DNA from 2 places in the Afipia carboxidovorans OM5 genome. Region 2 is predicted to be linked to the other one. Evidence: predicted binding sites of a transcription regulator. Region 2 holds the regulator's gene; the other holds the start of a gene.
What was found. The regulator PhoB, encoded in region 2, activates phosphate uptake and scavenging genes when phosphate is short. The targets are predictions, from matches to a motif close to TGTCATNNANCTGTCAT.

Region 1 (15,511 bases), 1.6 Mb from region 2:
TGGTCGGGCATCGCGCTGCACGCCGGCGTGCTGCCGGGCTATCCCGCCTCGCACGGCTGCATCCGCATGCCGATGAACTTCGCCACACGGATGTACGGCTGGACGCGCATGGGCTCGCGGGTCGTCATCGCGCCGGGGCAACTGTCGCCGGTCGACTTCGAACATCCGCTCCTGTTTACCCGCCGGCCCGAGCCGAAGTTGACCGCGACTTCGACGCCGGCGCCGAATGAAACCGGTACAACAGCCACGGACAAGCAGGCCGACGCGCCGCTGCCCGATCTGAAGACCGGCCTGAACCTGCAGGACGGTCCGCGACAGTCCGATATGCTGATCCGGATCGCCGATACGGGCGACACGGTGCTCGCCGCCACGCCCGCGATCATGCGCGAGAGCACCGATACGACCGCACCCGTCCAGCCGAACGCCGCCACGCCTGCGCCTGCCACGGATGATCCGGCAGCGAGCACGGTGCCGGTCAAGCGCACCGGGCACATCGCTGCCTTCATCAGCCGCAAGGAAGGCAAGATCTTCATGCGGCAGAATTTCGAGCCGTTGTTCGAGGCACCCGTCACCATCGCTGATGGCGGCCCGCTCGGCACGCACGTCTTTACCCTGCGTGCGGACAAGGACGATCCGAAGGCTTTCAAATGGTCGGTGGTCTCCCTGCCGCCACGGCAGGCGGCCGCCTCTCAGCCGCACAAGACCAAACGTGGCGAGCGCACGCCCGTCGAGGTGGCGTTGCCCTCACCCTCAGTTGCACTCGACCGGATCACCGTGCCCGCCGACGCGATGGACCGGATCGCAGACGCCATGATGCCGGGGGACTCGCTCACCGTATCCGACCTCGGCCTCGGCGGTGAAACCGGGCGCGGCACCGACTTCATCGTGCCGCTGCGTTAACCTCACACCAAAGCTTTCCCCAGCCGCGATTTCCCGCATGGCGCAATCGCAGCGGGGCCGCTAGGCTTCCCTCGGAATGCGGCAGGGCCGCATATCGGGGGTGTGCCATGCGTCTTAAATCCGGCGTTGCATCTGTCACTGCCGTGCTCTCCATGTTTGCGGTCGGCGCCGCGTGGTCGCAAACCGCGCCCCGCCCGGCTGCTCCGTCTCCGGCTGCAACCGCAGCCCCACCGCCCGCTGCCACACCGCCCGCGAACGCCAAACCCGCCTGCGCAAACCCGAACGCGCTCGGCGTCAGCCGCGTCATTGCCATCAACACCACCGGCGGACCCGGTTTCGGATTCGAACATTTCAAACAACTCGACTTCCTGCGCGAGAAGGAAGTGGTGCTGACCTTCGACGACGGCCCATGGCCGGTGAACACACCGGCCGTCGTCAAGGCACTCGAAGAGGAATGCACCAAGGCAATCTTCTTTCCGATCGGCAAGCACGCGACCTATCATCCGGAAATCCTGAAATCGGTTGCCGCACATGGCCACACCATCGGTGCGCATACCTGGTCGCACGCGAACCTCAACAACAAGAAGCTCAACGACGAGCAGCGTAAGGCCGAGATCGAGAAAGGCTTCAGCGCGGTGAAGTGGGCGCTCGGCGCATCGCCCTCGCCCTTCTTCCGTTTCCCGGCCCTCCAGCATCCGCCGGCGATGGTGACCTACCTGGGCGAGCGCAACGTCGCGATGTGGTCGTGCGACGTCGACTCCTTTGACTTCAAGGCGCGCAACGCCAAGAAGATCGTCGACACCGTGATGAATAAGCTCGACAAGGTCGGCAAGGGCATCATCCTGATGCACGACTTCCAGAAGCACACAGCCGAAGCGCTGCCGGAACTTCTGAAACGGCTCAAGGCTGGCGGCTATAAGGTCGTGCAGGTGACGACCAAAACAAAGATCGAAACGATTGCGGCCTATGACGAGGACGTCGTAAAAGGCCTGAAACAGCCAGTGGTCAATTCGCGGCCGCTCTCAAGCGTGGTCGAAACCATCTCCGAATAAGCGAGTCCGTCTTGCCGATCGAAGCCTATGTCATCGTCTCCGCCAACGGCATGCTGGCGGACTCCTCAGGCGTCATGCCGGATTCGCTGAAGTTTCCCGGCGATCAGGCTTTCTTTGAGGGCGCGCTCGATGAAGCCGATCTCATTGTCCACGGCCGCCACTCCCATGAGGATCAGGCGCGCTCGAACGAGCGCATGCGCGTGGTGCTGAGCCGCGCCGTTCCTGCGCTTGCGCCAGATCCCGATCATCCGCGCTCGACGCTTTGGAACCCGGCCGGCGCTTCGTTCGAGGAAGCCTGTGCAGCAGCGGGCGTTACGCCATCCGCAAAAATTGCGGTGATCGGCGGCCCGCACGTCTATGCGCTCTTCCTCGGCCAATACGATGTATTCTGGCTGTCGCAGGCACATAGCGTTCAGATCGAAAACGGCCTCGGCGTTTTCCCCGACGTGCCCGCGCGAACACCGCAGGACATTCTCGCAGCCTCCGGCCTGCACGCCGCAGACACGCGCGTATTCGATGCCGAACGGCGCGTCGATCTCACGGCCTGGCGGCGTTAATTCGCGATCAGAAATCGGTGTAGGACGACGCCCTGTCGGTATACGTCGCCCGGACGGGTGCCGCCTCACGCGGCCGCCCCGCAATCATCAGCAGCGCGCCGATCAACGCTACGCTCTTCAATATCTCGAACACGGCCGCGGTACGCTCGACGCCTGCCGTATTCCAGACGTCATGCAAGGCAACGGCCGAGATTGCGAGCATGATTGCAAGCACCATGGCCAGAGCCCGCGCGCCGAAGTTGGCCGCGATGGCAACACCGCCCGCAACTTCGAGAATGCCGCCGAGGATGACAATCAGTTGCGCGGTCGGCAGACCGGTAAGGCCCTCGATCTGCGTGGCGATATCCGTCAGGGATGCGGGAATGACGAGATGTGCGCTGACGATCTCGGCTGCCGCCGGAATATCGAGCAGCTTGGCTGCGCCGGAGGCCATGAACAGGATGGCGAACAGAACACGACCGATGACGTAAAGCGTCGGCATAGTCCACCCCACTGACCATCAAACGGTTCGATACCGTAGGCCGAAGACGGGTGGCTCACTTTCCATAAGCCGTCCGCCTTATCGGCGATCTCAGGCCAGCATATGCGCAGGCCGGGCAAGACGCCACTGCTGTCTCACCCGGCCTGTAAGCATCAGGCGAACAGGGTCGGCTGCTTCATCCGCTCCTGCGCTTCCACCACCGCGACGGCCGTCATGTTGAGAATGCCGCGTGCGGTCACGGAAGGTGTCAGAATATGCGCGGTCTTCGCCGGGCCGATCAGGATCGGGCCGACTGGCAGCGCGCCGGACAGCACCTTGATCATCTGGAAGGCGATGTTCGCGGCATCGAGGTTCGGCATGATCATGATGTTGGCCGAGCCCTCGAGGCGGGAGTGCGGCAACACCTGATTGCGCGCCATCTCCGACAGAGCGCTGTCGCCCTGCATTTCGCCATCCGACTCGATTTCCGGATGGGAGCGCGCCAGCAACTCGGTCGCGCGGCGCATCTTGTGCGCCGACTCCGAGTCATGGCTGCCGAAATCCGAATGCGACAGGAAGGCGATCCGCGGCTTGATGCCGAAGCGCTGCACATGCACCGCCGCAAGCGCTGCGATTTCCGCAAGCTCCTCCGCCGTCGGATTCTGGCGGATCTGAGTGTCGGCGATGAAGTATGACCCCTTGTTCGTAATCAGGAGCGCAAGCGCTGAATAGTCGGTGAGCTCCGGTCGGATGCCGATGATCTCGCGAATCCGGCGCAGGTGGCTCAGGAAGCGCCCCTCCACGCCGCACAGCATCGCATCCGCCTCGCCGCGCTGAACCGCAAGCGCCGCGATCACCGTCGAATTGGTGCGCACCAGTGTGCGCGCCGCATCCGGCGTAATGCCATGACGGCCCGCGACATCGACATAGCTCTGTACATAAGAGCGATAGCGCGGATCGTCTTCAGGATTGATGAGGTCGAAATCCTCGCCGGCCTTGATCGAGAAGCCGGCACGCTTCAAACGCGTCGCGACGACGCTCGGGCGACCAACGAGAATCGGGCGTGCGATCCCTTCCTCGATCACGGCTTGCGTTGCGCGCAGCACGCGCTCGTCCTCGCCCTCGGCGTAGATCACGCGCATCGGCTGATTGCGCGCCTTCGCAAACACCGGCTTCATGATGAGACCGGAGCGGAAGGCAAAGCGGCCGAGCTCTTCGGCATAAGCCGTGAAATCCTCAATCGGGCGGGTCGCCACGCCCGATTCCATCGCAGCCTTCGCCACAGCAGGCGCAACGCGCAGAATGATACGCGGATCGAATGCGCCGGGAATCAGTGAACCTGGACCGAAGCCGCGCGATTCCGTGCCGTCGAAACCACGCGTCACGACGTCCGACGGCGGATCGCGCGCGAGTTGCGCAAGTGCATCGACCGCCGCGCGCTTCATCTCCTCGTTGATCGCGGTTGCGCCAACGTCGAGCGCGCCGCGGAAAATGAAGGGGAAGCACAGGACGTTGTTGACCTGGTTCGGGAAGTCCGAGCGGCCGGTGCAGATCATCGCATCGGGGCGCGCCTCGCGCGCGACGTCCGGCATGATTTCCGGCGTCGGATTGGCGAGCGCCATAATGAGCGGACCATCTGCCATCGTCTTCAGCATCTCGGTCGTCAGCACATTCGGGCCCGAGAGACCAAGGAACACGTCCGCACCGACGATGGATTCCGCTAGCGTGCGCTGGTCCGTCTTCTGCGCGTAGATGGACTTCCATTTGTCCATCAGCGTATTGCGGCCCTCATAGACGAGGCCGTCGATATCGTTGACCCAGATGTTCTCGCGTTTCGCACCCATCGAGACGAGAAGGTTGAGGCAGGCAAGCGCCGCGGCACCCGCGCCAGCCGTCACGATCTTGATGTCTTCGAGCTTCTTGCCGTTCAGCACCAGCGCATTGCGGATCGCAGCGCAGACGATGATCGCGGTGCCGTGCTGGTCGTCATGGAACACCGGAATTTTCATCCGGGCCTTGAGCTGCTCCTCGATCTCGAAGCACTCGGGCGCCTTGATGTCTTCGAGGTTGATGCCACCGAAGGTCGGCTCCAGCGCCGCCACCGTCTCCACGACATTCTTGACGGTATGCGCATCGATCTCGATGTCGAACACGTCGATACCGGCGAACTTCTTGAACAGAACCGCCTTGCCTTCCATCACCGGCTTCGAGGCCAGCGGACCGATATCGCCAAGGCCGAGGACGGCGGTGCCGTTGGTGACAACGGCAACGAGGTTCGAACGGATGGTCAGGGAGGCCGCCTGAGCGGGGTCCACAGCAATCGCCTGGCAGGCTGCGGCTACGCCGGGGGTGTAAGCAAGCGCAAGGTCGCGCTGATTTCCAAGTGGCTTTGTCGCTTGAATTTCAAGCTTACCGGGACGCGGCAAGCGGTGGTACGATAATGCGGCGTTACGCAACTCGTCCGACGACTGTCCCATTTCTGAAGCCAATGTATCCCGCCGTTTCGGCGCTCCCTCATTCAGTTCTGTGGAAGATTGAGTCTGATGTGCAACTCACGCAACTGCTGAGTGGTCACGTCGGAGGGCGCCCCCATCAGCAAATCCTCTGCGCGCTGGTTCATCGGGAATAGCGAGATTTCGCGCAAGTTGTTCGTGCCACACAGCAGCATAACAATTCGATCTACGCCTGCCGCCATACCACCGTGCGGCGGTGCGCCATACTGGAAGGCGCGATACATGCCGCCGAAGCGCTCGATGACCGTCTCCTCGCCATAGCCCGCGATCTCGAACGCCTTCACCATCGCAGCCGGCTTGTGGTTGCGAATACCACCGGAGGCGATCTCGTAGCCATTGCAGGCAATATCGTACTGGAACGCCTTGATGGTGAGCGGGTCCTGCGTCTGCAGCGCCTCGAGCCCACCCTGCGGCATCGAGAACGGGTTGTGCGAGAAGTCAACCTTCTTCTCGTCTTCGTTGTACTCGTACATCGGGAAGTCGACGATCCAGGCTAGCTCGAACCGATCCTTGTCGATCAGGTTCAATTCCTCGCCGAGCTTGGTGCGCGCGAGGCCCGCGAACTTCCAGAACTTCTGCGGATCGCCGGCGACGAAGAAAGCCGCGTCTCCTTCCTTGAGGCCGAGTTGATCACGGATCGCAGCGGTACGCTCGGGACCGATGTTGTTGGCGAGCGGACCTGCGCCCTCACCTCCCTCGCGCCACATGATGTAGCCGAGACCGGGCTGCCCTTCGCCCTGCGCCCACGAGTTCATGCGATCGCAGAACGCACGGCTGCCGCCGGCGGGCCCGGGGATTGCCCAGACCTCATTACCCTCCTGCTCCAGCATGCGCGCGAACACCTTGAAGCCCGAGCCGCGGAAGTGCTCGGAGACGTCCTGCATGATGAGCGGGTTGCGCAGGTCCGGCTTGTCGGTGCCGTACTTGCGAAGCGCCTCTGCGAACGGGATACGCGGCCAGTTCTTCGTCACCGGCTTGCCGTCGGCAAAGTCCTCAAACACGCCGGTGATGACCGGCTCCATCGCAGCAAAAACATCCTCTTGCGTGACGAAGCTCATCTCGAGGTCGAGCTGATAGAACTCGCCCGGCAGGCGGTCAGCGCGCGGGTCTTCGTCGCGGAAGCACGGCGCGATCTGGAAGTAGCGGTCGAATCCCGACATCATCAGGAGTTGTTTGTACTGCTGCGGAGCCTGCGGGAGCGCGTAGAACTTGCCGGGGTGGATGCGGCTCGGCACAAGGAAGTCGCGCGCGCCCTCCGGCGAGGACGCAGTCAGGATCGGCGTCTGGAACTCGAAGAATCCGACCTCCTTCATCCGGGCCCGCATGGAATCGATGATCTTGCCGCGGGTCATGATGTTCTGGTGCAACCGGTCGCGGCGCAGATCGAGGAAGCGATACTTGAGCCGGATTTCCTCCGGGTATTCCTGATCGCCGAACACCGGCATCGGCAACTCGGCCGCCTCGCCCAGCACCTCGATCTCGTTGATGAACACCTCGACAGCACCGGTCGGCAGTTCAGGATTGTCGGTGCCATCCGGGCGGCGACGGACCCGGCCGTCGAACTTCACCACCCACTCGGAGCGCAGCGTTTCGGCCAGCCGGAACGCCTTGGAATCCGGATCAACCACGCATTGCGTGATGCCGTAATGGTCGCGCAGGTCGATAAACAGGAGGCCACCGTGGTCGCGGATGCGATGGCACCAGCCCGACAGCCGGACGTTGGAATCGATGTCGCTCTCGCGGAGCGCGCCGCAGGTATGGGACCGGTAGCGATGCATGGAAATCCTGAAAAGGCTTCTAAAGGAGAATCGGAAAAGCGCGGAAGCCCGCGCGTGGCAGGGGTTTACCCGAGCCGGGTCGGCGCGGCAACCGACGGATCGGCCATCCCGGGCTGTATTCGGCGCAAAAAGTCAGTAAAAACAAGAGCGCCCCTGCGCCGTGTCGCTCCTTCCCGGCCTGGCAACCGGCCCTCGGGTCCCATTGCCGCGCAGGGCCCCGGAGGTGCAGCAGCGTCCATCCCACGGCGCAGGATCAGGGGCAGCAAGATCATTCGAGGGTCGAACTGTCTGAAAAGGCGACCTAAAAAATCAACTCTGCCCCACCCGAACCAGGGGCGACATCGTCCTTCCAAACCTTTATGCAGCACCCATGGAATTGATTAGCACCACCGAGCAGCTCAAAGCCGTCTGCGAGCGGCTTGCGCAACACCCGTTCGTCACCGTCGACACCGAATTTCTGCGTGAGACGACCTATTACCCCCTGCTGTGCGTCGTGCAGCTCGCCAGCACCGATGAAGCCGTGGTGGTGGATGCGCTCGCCGAGGGTATCGACCTCAAGCCGTTCTTCGATCTCATGGCGAACGAGAAGGTCCTGAAGGTTTTTCACGCCGCGCGGCAGGATATCGAGATCGTCTGGCATCTCGCGAACATCGTGCCGCATCCGGTGTTCGATACTCAGGTTGCCGCCATGGTGCTGGGCTATGGCGACTCGATCGCCTACGACCAGCTCGTCGGACGTATCACCGGCCACAAGCTCGACAAGACCCACCGCTTCACCGACTGGTCGCGCCGGCCGCTGACGCAGGAGCAGACGACCTACGCGCTCGCCGACGTCACGCACCTGCGCGACGTCTTCCTCGTGCTCGATGCCGATCTCAAGAAACGCAATCGTGCCGACTGGGTCAGCGAGGAAATGCAAATCCTGACCTCGCCCGCCACTTATCACACGCCACCCGAGCGCGCATGGGAGCGGCTCAAGACTCGCGTGCGCAAGCCGCGTGAGCTTGCAGTGCTGATCGAGGTCGCGGCATGGCGTGAACGTGAGGCACAAAACCGCGACGTGCCGCGTTCGCGTGTGCTGAAAGACGATGCCATCGGCGATATCGCCACCCACGCGCCGACGACGCTCGAAAAGCTCGCACACCTGCGCTCGCTGCCAAAAGGCTTTGATCGCTCGCGCTGGGGGCAGGACATCATCGATGCGGTCAAGCGCGGGGTCGAGCGCAATCCCGCGACGCTGCCCAAGCTCGACAAACCGCGTAACAATGGCAACGGCGCCGCGACAGTCGAGCTTCTGAAAGTCCTTTTGCGGATGACGTCCGAAAAGCATGCCGTCGCAAGCAAGATCATCGCGACGGTGGACGACCTCGAACAGATCGCCGCCGACGATGCGGCAAACGTCTGCGCCATGCGCGGCTGGCGGCGCGCACTGTTCGGTGAGCCTGCGCTCGCGCTCAAGCACGGCAAGCTTGCACTCGCCATCGAGAAGGGCCGCGTCGTTCCAGTAACGGCGAAGGACGAGCCCGGCTAACCGCGCTTCGGCCCGAGCAAGGTTCGCTCGACCACCCGGCTCTGCCATCCTGCCGGCACGGTGATGTCGAGCGTGTCGTCGCCGATGATCGCGAACTCATCGCCTGGCCCGAGCACCATCAGCTTGCGCCAGCAACTGAGAAATCCGGTCGCGCCGTCGATCATCTCCTGCAGCGACTTTTCATAGCGAATGCCGCGCGGCCGCCGCAGCCACACCACCCGCGATCCGGCGATCGGTTTTGCGTCCCCATGCAGGTGATAATAGAGGCCGCCATGGCCGAAATCGGTTCGTCGCGATACCGCCGCGTGAACCTCCCAGCGCTCCGGCTTCACGGCAGCCAGGTTCAGCGTATCGAGCGCCGCTGACGACGTGACAAAGCACCAGTCCTCATAGCCGCGCCGGCCATTGAGCCACGCCACCTCGGAGACACGGTATGTCGCGGAGGTCTCAAGGCCGGGAGGCGGTTCTGCGCCGAGGTCTGAGTGAAAGCCGACCAGTGCGGCTTCGTAGTCGCGCGGGTCGACACTTGCGAGCGGCAAATGCCAAAAAACGTAAGCCAGCATAATTCCTAGACAGTCTCCACTGCGCCGGTTTGCCCGGCGAGTTTGAGACATTGCCGGAAACGGTTGCTGACGCGATCAGCGACTATATTGGCGATCCGATGCTCAACGACCAGAAATATTTTTCGCTTACTTCTCCGGAATCGGGTTGCGGAGAGAATCCCGGGATGCGCGGAGGAAATCGAATAGCCGACGCGCAGCATCTGGCCGACAAGACGCGCGCGCGCAACCATCTCTGGGGGCAGTAACGAGAGAAGCTCGGTGTGCGGCTCATTCTTCGGGCTGCCGCCCGCATAGCGGAAATAGACGGCGAGCGCGAGAAAGACGCGCTCCTCATGGCTTGCCGCGCCGAAATTGCCGTTGGCGATGACGTGCAGTGTTTCGTCGCCGCGATAGTCGGGATGCGCGCGCCAGCCGATGTCGGACAAAAGACAGGCCGCATGGCGAAGTCGCCTGTCCTGTTCATCTTCCACGATGGCCGCGGTCCTGACGAAGCGATCGGTCCAATCGATCAGGTCGTCGGCATGGCGCGGCACGCGCGAGCGCAGATCGTTCAAATGCCGCGCAGTCGAAATCAGCCCATCTTCCTGCCGAACGCGCTCGGGCAGCATCTCGAACAAAAGGCCCTCGCGCACGCCGAAGGTCGAGAACGTGATCACCGAGGGCTTGGCCATGAGGATGATATGCTCAAGCACCAGCGCAGCGTAAGCCAGGAGCGAGCGTCGCGCTTCCACGACCGTATCCATATCAGCAAGCGTGCCGGCCGCCGCGAGTTTGCGCAGGCGCCGGACGAAGTCGAGCGCGCTTGCGGCCGAGATACTGTAGCCATGCATCACCCGCAGCGGATAGCCGCTCTGGAGGATGTGAATCCGCGCCAGCGCACGCCATGTGCCGCCGACGGCATAGAAGGCTCGCCCCTCTCCCGCCTTCAGTTGCGGCACGGTGGCGAGTTTGGTCCGCACGATCCGCGCGGCCTTCTTGATCGACTTCTGCGATGAATCCTGGAGCGCAAGGCCACCGAGCGGCAACGTTACGCCGGTGTGCACACGATGGCCGCGCACATCGATCAATTCGAGCGAGCCGCCGCCAAGGTCGCCGACGATGCCATCGGGCTTGTGCACGCCGGAAATCACGCCAAGCGCGGAGAGCTTTGCCTCACGCGCACCGGACAGCACTTCGATATGGAGCCCGCAGATACGTTCCGCCTGCGCGATGAACTCCGGCCCGTTGGTCGCGTCACGACATGCCGCCGTGGCGATCGCATAGAGGCGGCCGACCTTCATGAAACGGCAGAGCGCGCGAAAACGCTTCAGCGCAACGAATGCCTTCTCGACCTCACGCTCACCCAGCAGACCCGTGGTCTGAACGGCACGGCCGAGACCGCACAGCACCTTTTCGTTGAGGATCGGCGAGAGGCTGCGCGTCAGCTCCTCGTAGACAACGAGACGCACCGAGTTGGAACCGATGTCGATGACGCCAACGGTTTTCTCTTTCGGATTGAGGATCAGAGGCCAAGGCAGCGAAGTTGACAGCGACGTTCGCGAACGTGCAGCCGCGCCTTTTCCGTCAGCGTTTCGAGCGCCGCGTGAGCCGGCGTGGTGAGGATTCTTTGAGCGATTTTCCACGGCCGGACAGACTCGGATTCGTCATGAAGTATTTATGCACGTTGAAGGGCTCCTCACCCTTCCCGGCCTTCATACGCGTTGACGATCCATCCGGCAATAACTGCCAGCTCTGCTCGTTGTCCTCGAGGTTCGCGACCATGATCTGATCGAGCACCTGCGAGTGCACCGTGGGATTCTGCAACGGGCACAGCACCTCGACCCGGCGATCGAGATTGCGCGGCATCATATCGGCCGAGGCGATATAGACGGCCGCCTTCACATGCGGCAGCCCATGCCCCATTCCGAAACAATAGACGCGGCCGTGCTCGAGGAAGCGGCCGACGATCGACTTGACGCGAATGTTTTCCGACAGGCCCGGCACGCCGGGACGCAGGCAGCAGATGCCTCGTACCACGAGATCGATCGAGACGCCGGCCTGTGAGGCTGCATAAAGCGCGTCGATGATATCGGGATCGACCAGCGCATTCATCTTCATCCAGATCGCGGCCGGCTTGCCATGGCGGGCAAAGTCAGTCTCCGCCTCGATGTGTTCGAGGATGCGCTTGCGCAGCGTCAGCGGCGACACTGCCATCTTCTCGATATCGACGGGCTCGGCATAACCGGTGATAAAATTGAAGACGCGCGCGGCATCGCGCGCGATCACCGGGTCGCAGGTGAAATATGACAGGTCGGTGTAGATGCGCGCCGTCACCGGATGATAGTTGCCGGTGCCTGTGTGAACATAAGTCGTGAGCCCCCCGCCCTCGCGGCGCACGACGAACGACAGCTTTGCGTGGGTCTTCAGCTCAAGGAAACCGTAGACGACCTGCACACCGGCGCGCTCGAGATTGCGCGCCCAGCGAATGTTCGCCTCCTCGTCGAAACGCGCCTTCAGCTCGACCAGCGCGGTGACGGACTTGCCCGCCTCTGCCGCTTCCGCAAGCGCGCGCACGACCGGGGAGTCGCGCGAGGTGCGATAGAGCGTCTGCTTGATCGCCACGACATCGGGATCGCGCGCAGCCTGCTGCAGGAACTGCACAACGATATCGAACGACTCATAGGGATGATGGACGATCAGATCCTTCTGCCGGATCGCCGCAAAGATATCACCGCCATGGTCGCGCACGCGTTCTGGGTGACGGGGCACATAGGGCGTGAACTCAAGATCAGGACGGTCAATCCGGGTGAGCTGCGAGAGTTCGTTCATCGCAAGCAGACCGTCGACAAGCAGCACATCGTCGTCCGGTGTCGACAGCGCCCGCTGCACGAACGCGCGCAGATCTTCCGGCATCGCCGCTTCGATTTCGAGGCGGATCACCGACCCGCGGCGGCGGCGCTTCAACGCCGTCTCGAACAGGCGTACGAGGTCTTCCGCCTCTTCCTCGATTTCCAGTTCGGAGTCGCGGATGATGCGGAACGCGCCGCGGCCCGCCACCGTGTAACCGGGAAACAGCCGGCCGATGAACAGGCTCGTCGCCTGCTCGATCGTAATCATGCGCACGCTGCCGTCGCCATTTGACGGCAGGCGAATAAACCGGTCGATCTTGATCGGCATGCGGATCAGCGCGTTCATCGCCTTGCCGTCCGACTTGCGCACGAGATGCAGCGCGATAGTGAAGCCGAGGCTCGGGATGAACGGGAACGGATGCGCCGGGTCGATGGCAAGCGGCGTCAGCAACGGGAAGATGTGATGGAGGAAATGCTCCTCGATCCACTTGGTTTCCGATTTGGTGACGTCACGGCCTTCCACCAACACGATGCCTGCATCGGACAGCACCTTGTGCAGATCGCGCCAGATCGCCTGCTGGTCGGTCGCGAGCGTAAAGACAGTCTTGTTGATGAGGTGCAATTGCTCGGCCGGGGTCAGGCCATCGGGGCTGCGCTCGGCGACACCTTCACGGATCTGCGCCTTCAGGCCCGCGACGCGGACCATGAAAAATTCATCGAGGTTGTTTGCCGAAATCGACAGGAACCGGACGCGTTCCAGCACCGGGTGATCGGGATTGACCGACTCCTCGAGGACGCGCCGATTGAAATGCAACCAGGACAACTCCCGGTTGATAAAGCGCAAGGGGCTTTCGGCGATTTCTGTCAGCGGTGTCTCCGCACCATTTTCGTCTGTAGTTACAGCAACTTCCACCGCGTCCATGCCATTGCTCACGAGAATCCAGAAACCCCATTCCAGATCATCGACAAAGCCCATGACCAATCAATGACAGCTTCTCGCCTCCGTCAATAAGACGCAGGCGCATACCCGCAGATCGGATACTGGCGGATTAAGATGGATCGTAGGCGGCGGCAGCGGAAAGGGAGCTCAGAGCGGCAGGACGCCCTGCCCGCGAAACAGCGCGGCCGCGAGCGCCCGGGTGACGGGACGGCGCAACCGCAGCGCCTCCGCATCGAGTTGTTCCACCGCATCACGGGCCGCAGCAAAGGAGCGCTCGATCCGGGTCGCGAGATAGCTCACCACGCTCTCATCCACCGCCATCTGGCGGTCGGCGCAGAACTTCACCAGAAGCGCCCGCAGCAACTGGTCGTCCGGCGGCTCGACGCTCACCACCGGAATGGCGCGCAGCCGCGAGCCGGCATCGCGCAACTCGACCTCGAACGAGGCCGGTGCCGCCCGCGCGGTCATCAGCACGAAGGCGTTGGTCTCGCGCGCAAGGTTGAGAAGGTGGAACACCGCGCGCTCGTCGAAATAACCCGGCTCCAGATGCTCGACCACCAGGGCGCCGGTCGCCAGCGCCCCCGGCACATCCTGCGGCGTCAGTGCATGAGCGCCGACGATCCGCGCGCCCGCTTCAGCGGCCCAGATCGCCGCGAGATGGCTCTTGCCGCATCCTTCGGGGCCGACCAGCATCATCACCCGGTTGGTCCAGTCCGGCCAGCGGTCGATCAGCGCTAGTGCCTGCGCGTTGCTCGGCCCTTCGAGATAGTCGTCGCGAGACAGGCTTTCGGCATGCGGCAGATCGAGTGCAAGTTGGCGAGGTGGTGTCGGCATCGGCATTCTCACGACGCCTCGGGGGTGCCGACATGGCGCACCCACGCAATGAAATAGAGCGACACCGACAGCAGTGTCAGGATGGTGACGGCTGCCATCAGAATGAGGTCATAGGGCCACGCATTGAATTTGAACCCGAGCGAGGCAAGAACCAGCGCGGCAAAACCCACCTGCGCCACCGTGTTGAGCTTCGAGGCCATCAGCGGCTTCACCGGCATCGGATTGTCCATGAACCAGGACACGATCATCGCGCCGACTATCATGAAATCGCGCGACACCACGAGAATGACGAGCCAGCGCGGAATATCCCCGGTGATACCGAGCGCGACATAGATCGAGACGAGAAGCGCCTTGTCAGCGATCGGATCGAGCAGCGCGCCGAGTTCGGTCGTCATGTTGAAGCGCTTGGCGAGAAATCCGTCGACGGCATCGCTCAAGCCCGCCACCGCGAACAGGACGAAAGCGATCTGCATCTGGGACGCAGCAATCGCCCACACCACCAGCGGCACGAGGATGATACGGCCAAGCGTAATGAAATTGGGGATATTCAACGCACGCGGCCCCTCAGGCACTCCGGAACTGCACAGGGCCGAAGCAGCACTCGCCTGCCCCCGCCGCCCTCTCTAATAATCCACCCGCGCGGCGGAGGCGAGCCATTGCACCGTTTTGGAATCCGACGTAACCACCGCTCTGGTTTCAGGAAAATGGCATGAGCGAAAAACAACCCGGCCTTACCTATTCGTCCTCCGGAGTGGATATCGACGCCGGTAACCGGCTGGTGGATATCATCAAGCCGATGGTCCGCGCGACCGCCCGGCCGGGCGCCGATGCCGAGATCGGCGGGTTTGGTGGGCTGTTTGACCTTAAGGCGGCGGGGTTCCGTGACCCGGTGCTGGTCGCCGCGACCGACGGTGTCGGCACCAAGCTCAAGATCGCCATCGAGACCGGCATTCACGGCGGCATCGGCATCGACCTTGTCGCGATGTCGGTCAACGACCTCGTGGTCCAAGGCGCCGAGCCCTTGTTCTTCCTCGACTATTTTGCTTGCGGCAAGCTCGACCCGGACGCTGTCGCGGCCATTGTGGCGGGCATTGCCGAGGGTTGCCGGGAATCCGGGTGCGCGCTGATCGGCGGCGAGACGGCGGAAATGCCCGGCCTCTACCAGAAAGACGATTACGACCTTGCGGGCTTCGCGGTCGGCGCGGCCGAACGCGGCACGCTGCTGCCGCGCAAGGATATCGCCGCGGGCGACGCGCTGATCGGGCTCGCCTCCTCCGGTGTTCACTCCAACGGCTTCTCGCTGGTGCGCAAGGTGGTCGAGCGCTCCGGCCTCGCCTTCGATGCGCCCGCGCCGTTCGCCCCCGTCATGAAGCTCGGCTCCGCCCTGCTCGCGCCGACCCGGCTCTACGTGAAATCCTGCCTGAAGGCGATCCGCGAGACCGGCGCCATCAAGGCCCTGGCGCATATCACCGGCGGCGGCTTCACCGACAACATTCCGCGCGTGCTGCCGAAGACCCTCGGCGTGCGGGTCGATCTGTCCGCCATCCCGGTGCTG
Region 2 (15,511 bases):
CCGTGTCCTCGCCATTGTCCTGCTCGCGGGCCTCGTCGGCTATGTCGCCTGGGTGTCGTCTCGCCCGCGCCATGTCGGGCGCGGAAGCTGGACCGTGGTGCTGCCCGGGGGCCCGCTGACCCTCGTGCAGATCATGATCGGCATCATCGACCTCAGCTTCTGCGCGCTTGCGATGTATATGCTGATGCCGAATGAGCCCCATGTCGGCTTCGTCGTCGTGGCGGTGATTTTTGTCACCGCGACGCTGCTCGGCTTTGCGAGCCACTCGCCGGGCGGGCTCGGCGTGTTCGACGCGGCCATGCTCTACGGCCTCACGCACTTCGACAGCCAGTTCAACAAGGAAGAACTGCTGGCGGGGATGCTGCTGTTCCGGGTGCTTTATTACATCACACCGTTTATGATTTCGGTCATGCTATTGTTGCTTCGGGAAGTCATTCTGGGCGCTCTGGCGCGGCGGAGACCGTCGGGCCCGCACAGGCATGACGATATCTCGGCACCAGGCCCTTCATGACGGTCGATGCATCTCCTCCTCCGTTCTCCAAGCCGTACTGGCTGCAGCAGCTCCGGCGCTCCAGCCTCGTGATCCTGGTGGCCGGCATCTCGCTCGCGACGCTGGTGCTGATGCATGACCTGAAACTCTCGAGCGCCGTCCTCGTCTTCTTCTGCATCGCGGGCGTCGCCATGGTGCCGCTTCAGATGCAGGCCAACATGCCTGCGCGTGGGGCAGGCGGCGGCGAGCAGATCACCGAGGGAATGGCGGTGCGTGCCGTTATTGCGGCGATGCCGGAGCCGACGGTGCTGCTCGATCGGGTCGGGCGCGTCCTCCATCTGAATGCGCAGGCCGCGCAGATTGCGCCGGCGTTGCGCCATCGGGAGTTGGCGCTGTTCGCGCTCCGCTCGCCGGAAATCATCGCGGCACTGCGCGATGCGATCGCGACGCGGGAGCCGCAGCGGGCGACCTATGTCGAGCGCGTGCCGGTCGAGCGCTGGATGGAGCTTGCGGTGACGCCGCTGCAGGTGCCGACGGAATTCGGCGGGATCGACAACTGTTTTCTGATGACATTCCGCGATCAGACGCCGCTGCGCCGGGCTGAGGAAATGCGCGCCGACTTTGTGGCCAACGCAAGCCACGAATTGCGGACGCCGCTCGCCGCTCTGTCCGGCTTCATCGATACCCTGCAGGGCCCCGCGCGCGATGACCCCAAGGCGCGGGAGCGGTTTCTCGGGATCATGCACGCTCAGGCCACCCGCATGGCGCGGCTGATCGATGACCTCTTGTCGCTCTCCCGCGTCGAACTCAGTGCCCATGTGCGCCCCGAGGCACGGGTCGATCTCGTCGCCATCCTGCGGCAGGTGGTCGACGGGCTCGAAGTGCTGGCGGGCGAGCGCGGCGTCGTGATCGAAACGCAGTTGCCGGAGGGGCCGGTCTTCATTTCCGGCGATACCGAAGAACTGCTGCGGGTGTTCGAGAACCTGATCGAGAACGGCTTGAAATATGGTGCCTCGGGCGGCCGGGTCACGGTATCACTCACACAAGTATCGCCGGACGAGGGGACGCCGGAGGTTCGCGTCGCGGTTCGCGATTACGGTCCGGGCATCGCGCCGGAGCATCTGCCGCGTCTCACCGAGCGATTCTATCGTACCGATGTCGGTGACAGCCGCGCCCAGGGCGGCACCGGTCTTGGCCTGTCGCTCGCCAAGCATATCGTGAGCCGCCACGGCGGGCGACTGTTGATCGAAAGCGTTTTCGGAAAAGGGGCGACTTTCACCGTTTGTTTTCCACCGTTCAAGTCGCGGACCGACACTTAAATCGACATGATTTCAAGTGCTTGCCGCTGTCACAGCGCTGTCATCCAACCTTTATAAAAGCTCCATGGGGCGCCTCTAAAGCGACCGCCGCGGGCCGAATTGGTCCTCGCTGACCACATGGAGAGAGCCAGTGAATTTCTTCAAAACCATCGTCGCTGCCGGCTTCGTTGCCGCCTCGGCGTCCGCCTTTTCGCTCCCGGCGATGGCGGCTGACATCACCGGTGCGGGCGCGACCTTCCCGTTCCCGGTCTATTCGAAATGGGCCGATGCCTACAAGAAAGAGACGGGCAACGGCCTGAACTATCAATCGATCGGCTCGGGCGCCGGCATCAAGCAGATCCTCGCCAAGACCGTGACCTTCGGCGCGACCGACGCGCCGCTCAAGGCCGATAGACTCGATAAGGACGGCCTCCTGCAGTGGCCGATGGTGATGGGCGCGATCGTTCCCGTCGTGAACGTCGAGGGCGTGAAGTCGGGTGAACTCGTTCTTTCGGGCGAAGTGCTTGGTGACATCTATCTCGGCAAGGTCACCAAGTGGAACGACCCGGCGATTGCCAAGCTCAATCCGAACCTGAAGCTTCCCTCCGATGCGATCGCGGTGGTGCGTCGCTCCGACGGTTCGGGCACCTCGTTCAACTTCACCGACTATCTGTCCAAGGCCAATGCCGAATGGAAGTCCAAGGTCGGTTCGGGCACTGCCGTCGAGTGGCCGGTGGGTGTCGGCGCCAAGGGCAACGAAGGTGTTGCCGGTAATGTCGGTCAGACCAAGAACTCGATCGGTTATGTCGAGTATGCTTATGCCAAGCAGAACAAGCTGACCCACGTGGCGCTGATCAACAAGGCCGGCAAGACCGTGCAGCCGACCATTGCGTCGTTCCAGGCTGCGGCCGCCAACGCCGACTGGGCGCATGCACCGGGCTACTACGTGATCCTGACCGACCAGCCGGGTGAGACCTCCTGGCCGATCACTGCGGCGACCTTCATCCTGATGTACAAGGAGCCGGCCGATAAGGCGGCGTCCGCCGAAGCCATCAAGTTCTTCAAGTGGGCGTTCGAGAAGGGCGGCAAGATGGCCGAGGAGCTCGACTACATCCCGATGCCGGACTCGGTCGTGAAGCAGATCGAGAAGACCTGGACCTCCGAGATCAAGAGCTGATCGGGGAATTCGGAAGGAGCGCCAGGGCGCTCCTTCCTTCTCCGATACCCGCTGCGGAAGGGTGTTTTCCGCAAGGCTTCCGGACAATCAGGCGTTGCAGGAAATAGGGGATTGGCGTGGTGGACATGGCCGTACATGCTAGTGCGATGGAGTCGGCAGGCCCCTATGACCGCACCCGTGCGCTGAATGCTTTCAAGCTTGGCGACCGGACGTTCTATTGGACCACGCGCATCTGCGCGCTCCTGGTTCTGCTGCTGCTCGGCGGCATCATCATTTCGCTCATTGTCGGTTCGTGGCCCGCGATCGTGGAGTTCGGCGGCGCGTTTCTGACAACGCAGCGCTGGGCACCATCCGCCGATCCGCCGGTCCTCGGCGCGCTGAGCCCGGTCTACGGCACGATCCTGACTTCGGTCATCGCCATGATCATCGCGATCCCGGTCGGTATCGGCATTGCGATTTTCCTCACCGAGTTGTGTCCGATGTGGGCGCGCCGGCCGATCGGCATGGCGGTTGAACTGCTCGCCGGCATCCCCTCGATCATCTACGGCATGTGGGGCTTCTTCATCCTTGGACCGTTCCTCGCGAACACGATCCAGCCGTTCTTCATCAATCTGTTTGAGGGCGTGCCGATCCTTGGCTCCATTTTCGGCGGCCCGCCGTCTTACCTGAGCCTGTTCAACGCCTCGTTGATCCTTGCGATCATGGTGCTGCCCTTCATCACCGCGATCTCGCGCGATGTGTTCGCGACCGTGCCGCCGGTGTTGAAGGAGGCCGCTTACGGCGTCGGCTGCACCACCTGGGAGGTCGTGCGCCATGTCGTGCTGCCCTATACGCGCGTCGGCGTCATCGGCGGCGTCATGCTGGCGCTCGGCCGTGCACTCGGCGAGACGATGGCGGTGACCTTCATCATCGGCAACTCGTTCCGCATCTCGCCGTCGATCTTCGCGCCCGGCACTACGATCTCCGCGGCGATCGCAAGCGAATTCGCCGAGAGCGACGGTCTGCATCAATCGAGCCTGATGCTGCTCGGCCTGCTGTTGTTCGTGCTGACGTTCTTTGTGCTCGCCGCCGCGCGGCTGATGCTGCTGCGTCTGCAGAAGAAGGCGGGGAGCTGAGCCATGAAACAGACTGATAATAATCAGACCGTTAATCCGATTTATGCCTCCCGCCGCCGCCGTGATTTTGTCATCCGCGTGCTGTGCTTCGGGGCTGCCGCGTTCGGTGTTTCCTGGCTCGCGATGATCCTGTTCACGCTCATTTATAATGGCCTTGCCGGGATGAGTTGGCAGCTCTTCACCCAGAACACGCCGCCGCCCGGCGCTTCCGAAGGCGGCCTTTTGAACGCCATCGTCGGCTCCATCATGATGACCGTGATCGGCGTCGGTGTCGGCGCGCCGATCGGCATGTTCGCGGGCACCTATCTTGCCGAGTACGGCAAGCATGATCGTCTCACGCCGGTGATCCGATTCATCAACGATATTCTGCTCAGCGCGCCCTCGATCATCATCGGCCTGTTCATCTATGGCGCGGTCGTGGTCCCGATGGGCGGGTTCTCGGCGCTCGCGGGGTCGCTTGCGCTCGCGGTGATTGTGATCCCGGTCGTCGTGCGCACCACCGAGGACATGCTGCTGCTGGTGCCGAATTCGCTGCGCGAGGCGGCATCTGCATTGGGCCTGCCGCGCTCGCTCGTGATCAAGCGCATTGCCTATCGTGCCGCGCGCGCGGGCTTGATCACCGGCATTCTGCTGGCGACCGCGCGCGTTGCCGGTGAGACCGCACCGCTTCTGTTCACCGCGCTGAGCAATCAGTTCTTCAGTGTGGACCTGACCCACACCGTCGCGAACCTTCCCGTCACCATCAACAACTTCGTGCAGAGCCCCTACGCCTATTGGAAAGAATTGGCGTGGAGCGGCGCACTGCTGATCACGTTTGCCGTGCTGGCGCTGAATATCGGGGCGCGACTGATCGGCGCTGAGAGGACCGTAAAATGACCGACGTATCTTCGCTCGCTGCCGCCGGTTCCCGTCCGGCTGTCCCGCCGCCCGTGATCGATCTCGACGTGCCGGCCAAGGTCGCCGTTCGGAATCTGAATTTCTATTACGGCCAGCACCACGCACTGAAGAACATCAACCTGTCGATCGCCACCAACCGTGTGACGGCCTTCATCGGCCCTTCGGGTTGCGGCAAGTCGACGCTGCTTCGCATCTTCAACCGGATGTACGATCTCTATCCGGGCCAGCGCGCGGAAGGCAGCGTCACGCTCGACGGTACCGACATTCTCGATCCGCGGCTCGACCTCAATCTGCTGCGGGCGCGGATCGGCATGGTGTTCCAGAAGCCGACGCCGTTTCCGATGACGATCTACGAGAACATCGCTTTCGGCGTTCGCCTCTATGAGAAGATCTCCAAGTCGGAGATGGACGGCCGCGTCGAGCAGGCGTTGCGCAGCGGCGCACTGTGGAACGAGGTGAAGGATAAACTCGGCGCGAGTGGTCTCAGCCTCTCCGGCGGCCAGCAGCAGCGGTTGTGCATTGCGCGTACCGTTGCGGTGCGGCCCGAGGTGATCCTGTTCGACGAGCCGTGTTCGGCGCTTGACCCGATCTCGACGGCGAAGATCGAGGAACTGATCGCGGAACTGAAGAAGGACTACACCATCGCGATCGTCACTCATAACATGCAGCAGGCGGCCCGCTGCTCGGACTACACGGCGTTCATGTATCTCGGCGAACTCGTCGAATTCGACGAGACCAGCCGAATCTTCACCTCGCCGGCCGACCGCCGCACCCAGGATTACATCACCGGACGCTTCGGCTAACGGCTTTGGTTTCGGAGAACTAAGATGGCTTTTGAACACACCGCGAAAGCGTTCGACGAAGACCTGCAGGAGCTCGCGCGCCTCGTTGCCGAAATGGGCGGCCTGGTCGAGCGGCAGATTGTGGATTCGGTTGTCTCGCTTACCCGCCGCGACATCAATCTGAGCCTCCGCGTCGTCAACGCCGACGTCGAACTCGACAAGCTGCAGCACATGATCGAAGAGCGTGGCGTGCTCACCATTGCGCGCCGCCAGCCGATGGCGGTCGATCTGCGCGAGATCGTCGGCGCGCTTCGGGTTGCGACCGACCTCGAGCGGATGGGTGATCTGTCCAAGAATATCGCCAAGCGCGTTGCCGCGCTCGACAGCGACTTTCATCCGCTGAAGCTGATTCGCGGCCTCGAGCACATGACCGATCTCGTGCAGTCGCAGGTCAAGGCGGTGCTCGATGCCTATGCCGCGCGCGACGTGCCGGCTGCGATGGCGGTCTGGAAGGGCGACGAAGAGGTCGATGCGATCTGTACCTCGCTGTTCCGCGAACTCCTGACCTACATGATGGAAGATCCGCGCAATATCGGCTTCTGTATCCACCTGATGTTCTGCGCGAAGAACATCGAGCGGATCGGCGACCATGCAACCAATATTGCCGAAACGGTGTTCTATGTCGTCGAAGGGCAGCCGATCGGCGGCGCGCGCCCGAAGGGTGACATGACGAGTTTCTCGAGCACATCTTCGGTCGGATAAGGAAGGCTAAGACTGTCTATGAGCGCACGAATTCTGGTCGTCGAAGACGAGGAGGCGTTAGCGACGCTGCTTCGCTACAATCTCGATGCGGAAGGTTACGACGTCGAAACTGTGGCGCGCGGCGACGAGGCCGACACGAGGCTGAAGGAGCGCGTGCCCGATCTTGTCGTTCTGGACTGGATGCTGCCGGGCCTGTCCGGCATCGAGCTCTGCCGCAGGCTGCGGGCGCGGCCAGAGACCAAGCAACTGCCGATCATCATGCTGACCGCGCGCGGCGAAGAGAGCGAGCGCGTCCGCGGGCTTGCGACCGGCGCTGACGATTACATCGTCAAGCCGTTCTCGGTGCCGGAGTTGCTGGCGCGGGTGAAGGGCCTGTTGCGACGTGCGAGCCCCGAGCGGGTCGCAAGCGTGCTGATCTATGGCGACATCGAACTCGATCGCGAGAAGCGCCGTGTGGCGCGCTCCGGCCGTCCGATCGATCTTGGGCCGACTGAATACCGGCTTCTTGAGTTCTTCCTGCAGCATCCGGGGCGCGTGTTCAGCCGCGAGCAGTTGCTTGATGGCGTCTGGGGCCGCGACATCTATATCGACGAGCGGACCGTCGACGTGCATATCGGCCGGCTGCGCAAGCTGCTTAATCCCGGTGAGGAGCAGGATCCCATCCGCACCGTGCGCGGTGCGGGCTATGCGCTCGACGACCGCTTCGCCAAGGCGACGGAGTGAGCTTGTAAGGCGCGCGCGAAGCGACGCAATCGAGCATCGTCTCGCGTGACAAGCGTTCTGCCGACAACCCTTCACCAAAAAACAATGCCCGGCATCTAGCCGGGCATTTGTCTTGTGATCGCAATCTGTGAAGGCGCGCGCTTCTAGCGTCCCGTCTTCGGCTGGGAGCGCCGGCGGTCGCCTGCGGGCTGATAGGCAATGCGCGAGTGATGCGCGCAATAGGGGCCGCCGAGCGTTTTGCCGCCGCAGAAGAAGAACTCGGTGCTGCCGGGATCGCCGACCGGCCAGTGGCAGGTATCCTCGGTAAGTTCGAGCAGCGTGCGGCGCTGGTTCATCGGCACCACGTTGTCGAAGGCAATCGGATCGGGCTCGGCCTCGACCTCATAGGAATGGGCGAGCGCGGTGTTGCCGCGCGCCATCGGCCGGCTGATCCGCATCATGTGCTGCGCCGGGCGCACCTTGCGCTGGCGGGGTGCCGACGAGGAGGGGCTCTTGGCGCGGCCCGACAAGCCGAGCCGGTGGACCTTGCCGATGACGGCATTGCGGGTGATGTTGCCAAGTTCGGCGGCAATCTGGCTTGCGGAAAGGCCGGACTCCCACAATTTCTTGAGCTGTTCGACGCGATCGTCGGTCCAATTCATCACCGTCATCGCTCTGATCCTTCTCTGTCGTGGCCGGGGTTTGAATCCGGCACTCCGCGCGATGGTTCCGAAAACCTCTGTTGTCAGAATCCCTTAGCTCTCGCCGGTTGGAAGAACCGGGCGCTTGGCAGCTTCGGGAAAACAGAAGTTGGGACGCCGCACGAGATGTCGTAGCCAGTGAAAAGAACGCTACAATATGGCGTGACTCACGCGCAAGAGTCCCGCCCCGCAGTCCACATGTTCCGGGCGCGATGATGCACATCAAATTGCGGCGATGTGCGGCTTAAGAGCGGATGGCCGGAAGGCGCGCGCGGGCGCTTCTGCCGTGTTGACAGCCAAGACGTGCGGAGAGGATAATCAACGGGTGCCGCCCGTCGAGGCGGCATGTTTCTTTTTCGGACCGTTCCTGACCGGGAGAATCTCCTGCTCCCGGTAAGTGTGACGTCCGTCCTGTCAGGTTGCCATGACCACCAACACGACGTCTCATCTCATGCCGGTCTTTGCCCGGGTCGATCTCGCTTTTGAACGCGGCGAGGGCGCGTGGCTGATAGCGACCGACGGAGAACGATATCTCGATTTCACGAGCGGCGTCGCCGTCAACGCGCTCGGCCACGCTCACCCGCATCTCGTTGCGGCGGTGCAGGCGCAGGCCGCAAAACTGTGGCACATGTCGAACCTGTTCCGCAGCCCAGATGGCGAGAAGGTCGCCGCGCGGCTTTGCGAGAACAGTTTTGCGGACGAAGTATTCTTCGCAAATTCCGGCGCCGAGGCGCTCGAATGCGCGATCAAGGTCACGCGCCGCTATCATGCGCGCAAGGGCCATCCGGAGCGCTACCGCATTATCACTTTCGAGGGCGCCTTTCACGGCCGTACGCTCGCGACGCTGGCTGCCGGTGGCCAGGAAAAATATCTCGACGGCTTCGGCCCCAAGGTCGAAGGCTTCGATCAGGTGCCGCTCGGCGACATCGAAGCGGTCAAGAAGGCTATCGGGCCTGAGACGGCGGGCATTCTGATCGAGCCGGTGCAGGGCGAGGGTGGCGTGCGCGAGCCGTCGCATAGCTTCTTCAGGGCGCTGCGCGAGCTTTGCGACGACAAGGGCCTGCTCCTTGTATTCGACGAAGTGCAGACCGGCATGGGACGCACCGGCGAACTGTTCGCCTACAAGCGGCTTGGCGTTGAGCCCGACGTGATGGCGCTGGCCAAGGCGCTCGGCGGCGGCTTTCCGATCGGCGCTTGCCTCACGACACGCGAAGCAGCCTCGGGCATGACGGCCGGCAGCCATGGCTCCACCTTCGGCGGAAATCCGCTGGCGATCGCGGCTGCGAGTGCGGTGCTCGATGTGATGCTGGCACCGGGCTTTTTCGACCATGTGAAGCGCGCTTCGCTTGTCCTGAAGCAGAAGCTCGCCTCGATCATCGACCGCTATCCCGGCGTGCTGCGCGAAGTGCGTGGCGAAGGCCTGTTGATCGGATTGCAGGCGGCGCTGCCTGCGCCGGATCTGATAGCAGCGCTGCGCGATGAAAAACTTCTGACTGTCGGTGCCGGCGAGAACGTCGTGCGGCTGTTGCCACCTTTGATCGTCACCGAATCCGAAATCGAGGATGCGGTCGGGCGGATCGAGAAGGCGTGCGCGCGTCTTGCGCAGGATTTGCCGGACGCGCCCCGCAAGGAGAAGGCTGCATCATGAGGAATGGGACCAACACCAAGCTGCGGCACTTTCTCGACCTGTCCGAACTGCCGACCGAGGACCTTCGCGCGATCCTCGATGCCTCGCTTGCGATGAAGAAGAACCTCAAGGCGGGTCATCCCGATCGTCCGCTCAAGGACAAGACGCTGGCGATGATCTTCGAACGGCCCTCGACGCGCACCCGCGTGTCGTTCGAGGTCGGCATGCGCCAGCTCGGCGGCGAGGCGATCATGCTGACCGGGCAGGAGATGCAGCTCGGCCGTGGCGAGACATTTGCCGATACCGCGCGTGTGCTGTCGCGCTTCGTCGATATCATCATGATCCGCATCCTGAGCCATGATGCGCTGACCGAGATGGTGGAGCACGCGACCGTGCCGGTGATCAACGGCCTCACCCGCCGCTCGCATCCGACGCAGGTGATGGCGGATGTCATGACCTTCGAGGAGCATCGCGGGCCGATCAAAGGCCGCACCATTGCGTGGACCGGCGACGACAACAATGTGCTCGCCTCGTGGATGCACGCTGCGGAGCGCTTCGCGTTCACCCTGCGCGTTGCGACGCCGCCGGAGCTTGCGCCAAAGAAGGCGCTGAAGGACTGGATCAAGGCGACGCAAGCATCGATTGTGCTTGGCACCGATCCCGTCGAGGCAGTGCGCAATGCCGATTGCGTCATCACCGACACCTGGATGTCGATGGGCGACAAGGATGCCGAGCAGCGCCACAATCTGCTCAAGCCTTATCAGGTGAATGAGAAGCTGATGTCGCTTGCCAAGCCCGATGCGATTTTCATGCATTGCCTGCCGGCGCATCGCGGTGAGGAGGTCACGGACGACGTGATCGACGGGCCGCAGTCTGTGGTGTTCGATGAGGCGGAAAACCGTCTCCACGCGCACAAGGGCATTCTCGCCTGGTGCCTCGGCGCGGTCGGCTGAACGACGGCCACGCTTTGACCACATCTGGGCCGCGCTTGAATCGCGGCCCGTGCTTCCTAAATTGCGGTCTTGCTTTCAGAGCGTTTTCAGCGAAGCGGGAACCGGTTCGCGTCAAGAAAACGCGTCAAAATAAGAAGAGTGGTGGTTCGAGAGGTTCGCTTCATTGTCTCAGCGAGTCCTTCAAGCGAACTTCGGATTCAGGACACGAGAAAAGGACGCCTTATGGCGGATCAAGATGCTATTCGCGCACCGTCGGCTGTTCCGGTCGACGATGCGGTGCTTCCGTTTGAAGTCAGCGCGCTCGATATCCGTGGCCGGCTGGTCAGGATGGGGGCTGCGCTCGACGATATTCTGATGCGTCACGATTATCCCGCGCCGGTCAGCAAGCTGCTTGGCGAGGCGATCGTACTGACGACGCTGCTCGGCTCGTCACTGAAATTCCATGGCCGCTTCATCCTGCAGACCCAGACCGACGGGCCGGTGTCGATGATCGTCGTCGATTTCATCGCGCCGGATCGGCTGCGCGCCTATGCACGCTTCGACAAGACGCGCCTCGCGGACGGCCTCAGCGCAGGCGAGTTGCTCGGCCATGGCCACCTTGCGATGACCATCGATCAGGGGCCGGAGATGAGCCGCTATCAGGGCCTCGTTGCGCTTGCGGGCGGCTCGCTCGAAGACGCCGCGCATGAATATTTTTTGCGCTCGGAGCAGATTCCGACGCGCGTGCGCTTGGCTGTCGGCGAAGAGCTGCGCGGTGGCGGCGACGGCCCGACGCATCGCTGGCGCGGCGGCGGTGCGCTGATCCAGTTCCTGCCGAAAGCGCCGGAGCGGGCGCGACAGGTCGATCTCGATCCCGGCGACGCGCCGGAGGGGAGCGTCGCTCATGCGATCGACGAGGATGATGCCTGGGTCGAAAGCCAGTCGCTGTTCGCGACCGTCGAGGATATTGAACTGATCGATCCGGACCTGTCCGGCGAGCGGCTTCTATTCCGCCTGTTCCACGAGCGTGGCGTACGGGTTTTCCCGACGCAGCATCTGCATGCGGGCTGCACCTGCTCGCGCGATGCGGTGGCGGGCATGCTCGCCAGTTTCGATCCCGAGGATCGGGCCGACATGGTGGAGAACGGCAAGGTCGTGGTGACGTGCGAGTTCTGCAGCTCGACCTACGAATTCACGCCGCAGGAAGCTGGCGTCGAAGGATAGGCGCGGCGCATTCGCGCATGATGAATGTGCGTAGTTGCTAGAGGCGGAGAACGCCCTAGTTCAGCGTGCGGCGGATGTCGGGGCTGTCGAGCGAGAACAGCGGGATGGCGAGGTCGAATGCTTCGCCGTCCTCCGTCACCATCTGATAGCTGCCCGTCATAAAGCCGGAGGATGTCGTAAGCGGCACGCCGCTCGTATATTCGTAGCGCTCGCCCGGTCCGATGACCGGCTGCTCGCCGACGACGCCCTCGCCACGCACTTCTTGCTGCTGGCCGAAGCCATCGGTAATGACCCAGTGACGGGTCTTGAGCTGGACGGAATCCGGGCCGCCATTCACGATGGTGATGCTATAGGCCCAGAAAAACTGCTGCTTCTCGGGTGATGAGCGCTCGGGCAGGAACTCGGGCTCGACGAGAACTTCGATCTGGCGGGTAACGGCGCGATACATTGCTTCAATCAAATGGTTCGGTGCGCATGATAGGCCGAAGCCGCGGCAATGGCAAAATGCGTCTTGCCGTCTCATGCTCGTCTTATTGATGAGGTTCTCGTTCAAGCGGGGTTCAGATTAAGGTATGCATCCATGAGCGTCGCGTCGGCGAGACGGTTCCGTGACCGTCGTTTTGCAGAGGCTGTGGAGTTGCGCGACACTTGCCGGCTATTCGCGAGCCATCCGAACCGATGACCACCGTGATCGCGCCAGAACCGGACTCAAAAACCGCTCAGCCTGACGTCAAGGCTCCCCCTTTACCGGTGGTGGCCGGCGAGCGCGAATTGCGGCTCGATCTGTTCCGCGGTCTTGCGCTGTGGCTCATCTTTGTCGACCACCTGCCGCCGAACATCCTCACCTGGTTCACGATCCGCAATTACGGTTTTTCCGACGCCACCGAAATTTTCATTTTCATCTCGGGCTACACGGCGGCCTTCGTCTACAGCCGGGCGATGGAGGAGCGCGGCTTTATTGTTGCGGGGGCGCGCATCTTCAAGCGGATCTGGCAGATCTATGTCGCCCACATCTTTCTGTTCATGATCTACCTCGCCGAGATTTCCTATATCGCGACGAGCTTCGAGAACCCGCTCTATTCCGAGGAAATGGGCATTCTCGATTTCCTCAAGCATCCGGACATCACGATCGTTCAGGCGATGCTCCTGAAGTTCAAGCCGGTCAACATGGACGTGTTGCCGCTCTACATCGTGCTGATGCTGTTTCTGCCTGCGACGATCTGGCTGATGCGGCGCAAGCCCGATCTTACGCTCGTGCTGTCGCTCGCGATTTACGCGCTGACGTGGGAGCTCGATCTCGCGCTGCCCGCTTACCCGAACGGTGTTTGGGTGTTCAATCCGTTCGCATGGCAACTTCTGTTTGTATTCGGCGCGTGGTGCGCGCTCGGCGGCGCGAAGCGGATGGCGCGGATTCTCGCCTCGCGGATCACGCTCGGCCTCTCGATCGCTTATCTCGTCTTTGCCTTTTATGTGACGCTAACCTGGCACGTCCCCCAGCTCCATGGCTATCTGCCGCGCTGGCTGGAAAGCTGGATGTACCCGATCAACAAGACCGACCTCGACGTGTTGCGGTTCGCGCATTTCCTGGCGCTTGCGATGGTCACGGTCCGCTTCCTGCGAAAAGACTGGCCGGGGCTGAAGTCGCCCTGGTTGCGGCCCCTCATCCTGTGCGGCCAGCATTCGCTGGAGATTTTCTGCCTCGGCGTGTTTCTCGCCTTTGCCGGCCATTTCCTTCTGGTGGAAACCGCGGGCGGGGCGGGGCTTCATTTCGTCATTAGTATGACCGGCATCGTCATCATGTCGTGCACCGCCTGGCTGCTTTCATGGTACAAGGTGGAGGCAAGTAAGGGCGGTAAACGGCCGATCGCGGCGGCCAGCGCCGATATGATCGGGAGCAGCCCATGAAGCGAGTTGCGGGCGTCGCAGCCGCTGCAGTTCTGGTGGTGTTGGCGGCGTCGCCGGCGCGCGCCGAGGCGGAGCATTCCTGCACGGTGCCTGCTTATCTCCTCGCCACCGAGAATCCGCTGCCCAAGATCGCGGAGGTGTTCAAGGCGAGGGCGCCGATGCGGGTGCTTGTGGTCGGCAGTCGCTCCTCCGCCCTGAGCGGGCCGGACGGCACCGCGCGCTCCTATCCGGCGCGTTTCGAGGTGGCGCTTCGCAACAGGCTGCCCGGTATCGAGATCAGCGTGACGACCGATCTGCACCCCAAGGAGACCGCCGCCGACGTCGCGGGGAAGCTGGAAAAGATCGCCGGGGAGCAGCATCCGACATTGGTCGTGTGGCAGACCGGCACCGTCGATGCGATGCGCGCGATCGACCCCGACGATTTCCGCACCGCGCTCGATGACGGCATCGCCACTCTGCAGAAGGCCGGCGCGGATGTGATCCTGATGAACCTGCAATACAGCCCGCGGATGGAAACGGTGCTCGCGGCGTCGCCCTATCTCGACACCATGCGGGTGGTGACGCAGGAGCGTTCCGTGCCGCTGTTCGATCGTTTCTCGATCATGCGCGCGTGGAGCGAGGCGGGTGATTTCGACCTGTTCGCGCAGGCGCGCACTATCGGTGTCGCCGCGCGGGTGCATGATTGCATCGGGCGCGCGCTGGCGAAGCTCGTGATCGAAGCCTCGCATATCAACCCGGCGGATCTCGGAGTCCGCTGATGCGGCGTCATCGTTTGAAGAGGCTTGTTGCGGTGATGGTGTGCGGTGTGCTCGCAGGCACACCGTGTTTTGCCGCGGGGGAGACGCCGTCCGATCATCAGGAGCAGCCACCCGCCACGCAACCGGCCGATGCGCCGGCAAGGCCGGGCCTTGCCGGCAAGGCACTCAATGCGGCGAGGAGCGTCGCAAGTCGCGCCGGTGACGTCCTCACGCGCATTCCATGCCTGCCGCCGAAGGGGACGCTGTCCGCCTCGCTGCCGCGCGTCGCGCATAAGCTCAACGCAGGCGAGCCGGTGACGATCGTGGCGCTCGGCTCGTCGTCGACCGCGGGCTATGGCACGACGTCGGCGGCTTACACCTATCCAAGCCGCCTCGCCGAGCAGTTGCGGCGGAAATATCCGTGGGCGCGCATCAGCGTCATCAACCGCGGCATGGGTGGCCAGGAAGTGCCGCAGATGATCGCGCGGCTGCAATCGAGCGTGCTTGATTCCAGTCCTGATCTCGTGATCTGGCAGCTCGGCACCAATCTCGTGGTGCGCGGCGAGGATTCCTCCACCACCGGCGCGCTTGTCGAAGCGGGCGTCGCGCGCATGCAGGCGGCCGGCGCCGATGTGGTGCTGATCGATCCGCAATACGTGCCTGCGGTGACCGCGAAGAAAGAAGGCGCGGGCAAGATGGTGAAGCTGATCCACGATGTCGCGCGGCTGCGGCACGCCTCGGTGTTCCCGCGCTTTGAGGTGATGCGGCAATGGCATGAGGACGAGAAACTGCCGTTCGAGAGCTTCTCGATTGCCGATGGATTGCACATGAACGATTGGGGCTATGCCTGTTTCGCTCAGTTGCTTGGCGACACCATCATCAAATCCGTCAGCGATGCCAAGGCCGGTGTCGAAGCGCCGTCCAGCGTCATCGGCTTGCGGCCGATGTAACGCACAAAAAAGCCCGCCGAAGCGGCGGGCCTTTTTGTCGCGAGCAAGCCGTGCGGCTTACACTTTCTCCAGCGCGCCCTTCACGTCCTCGATCAGGTCGTCGACATGCTCGAGCCCGATCGAGAAACGGATGAAGCCGTCGCCGATGCCGAGTTCGGCGCGCGCTTCCGGCGTCAGGCGCTGGTGCGTTGTGGTGGCCGGGTGGGTGACGA

Region 1: a site for PhoB is predicted at 13,157-13,173, ahead of OCA5_RS08590 (RNA degradosome polyphosphate kinase). Genes of this name have one in related genera too.

What each region holds. Positions count from the first base shown of each region.
Region 1 is NC_015684.1:1,837,767-1,853,277, reverse strand. Features, by position in the region: gene OCA5_RS08635 (L,D-transpeptidase) at 1-900, shown strand, start outside; gene OCA5_RS08630 (polysaccharide deacetylase family protein) at 1,008-1,952, shown strand; gene OCA5_RS08625 (dihydrofolate reductase family protein) at 1,964-2,509, shown strand; gene OCA5_RS08620 (DoxX family protein) at 2,517-2,990, opposite strand; gene OCA5_RS08615 (NADP-dependent malic enzyme) at 3,143-5,446, opposite strand; gene aspS (aspartate--tRNA ligase) at 5,488-7,260, opposite strand; gene rnd (ribonuclease D) at 7,631-8,791, shown strand; gene OCA5_RS08600 (hypothetical protein) at 8,788-9,354, opposite strand; gene ppx (exopolyphosphatase) at 9,360-10,856, opposite strand; gene OCA5_RS08590 (RNA degradosome polyphosphate kinase) at 10,918-13,104, opposite strand; gene OCA5_RS08585 (P-loop NTPase family protein) at 13,270-13,962, opposite strand; gene OCA5_RS08580 (CDP-alcohol phosphatidyltransferase family protein) at 13,965-14,507, opposite strand; gene purM (phosphoribosylformylglycinamidine cyclo-ligase) at 14,666-15,511, shown strand, end outside.
Region 2 is NC_015684.1:3,474,410-3,489,920, reverse strand. Features, by position in the region: gene OCA5_RS16575 (lysylphosphatidylglycerol synthase domain-containing protein) at 1-511, shown strand, start outside; gene OCA5_RS16570 (ATP-binding protein) at 508-1,809, shown strand; gene pstS (phosphate ABC transporter substrate-binding protein PstS) at 1,940-2,965, shown strand; gene pstC (phosphate ABC transporter permease subunit PstC) at 3,091-4,080, shown strand; gene pstA (phosphate ABC transporter permease PstA) at 4,084-4,956, shown strand; gene pstB (phosphate ABC transporter ATP-binding protein PstB) at 4,953-5,780, shown strand; gene phoU (phosphate signaling complex protein PhoU) at 5,805-6,521, shown strand; gene phoB (phosphate regulon transcriptional regulator PhoB) at 6,540-7,244, shown strand; gene OCA5_RS16535 (GcrA family cell cycle regulator) at 7,388-7,894, opposite strand; gene OCA5_RS16530 (aspartate aminotransferase family protein) at 8,349-9,572, shown strand; gene argF (ornithine carbamoyltransferase) at 9,569-10,504, shown strand; gene OCA5_RS16520 (Hsp33 family molecular chaperone) at 10,727-11,707, shown strand; gene apaG (Co2+/Mg2+ efflux protein ApaG) at 11,763-12,155, opposite strand; gene OCA5_RS16510 (OpgC family protein) at 12,386-13,612, shown strand; gene OCA5_RS16505 (SGNH/GDSL hydrolase family protein) at 13,609-14,370, shown strand; gene OCA5_RS16500 (SGNH/GDSL hydrolase family protein) at 14,370-15,299, shown strand; gene OCA5_RS16495 (O-succinylhomoserine sulfhydrylase) at 15,357-15,511, opposite strand, start outside.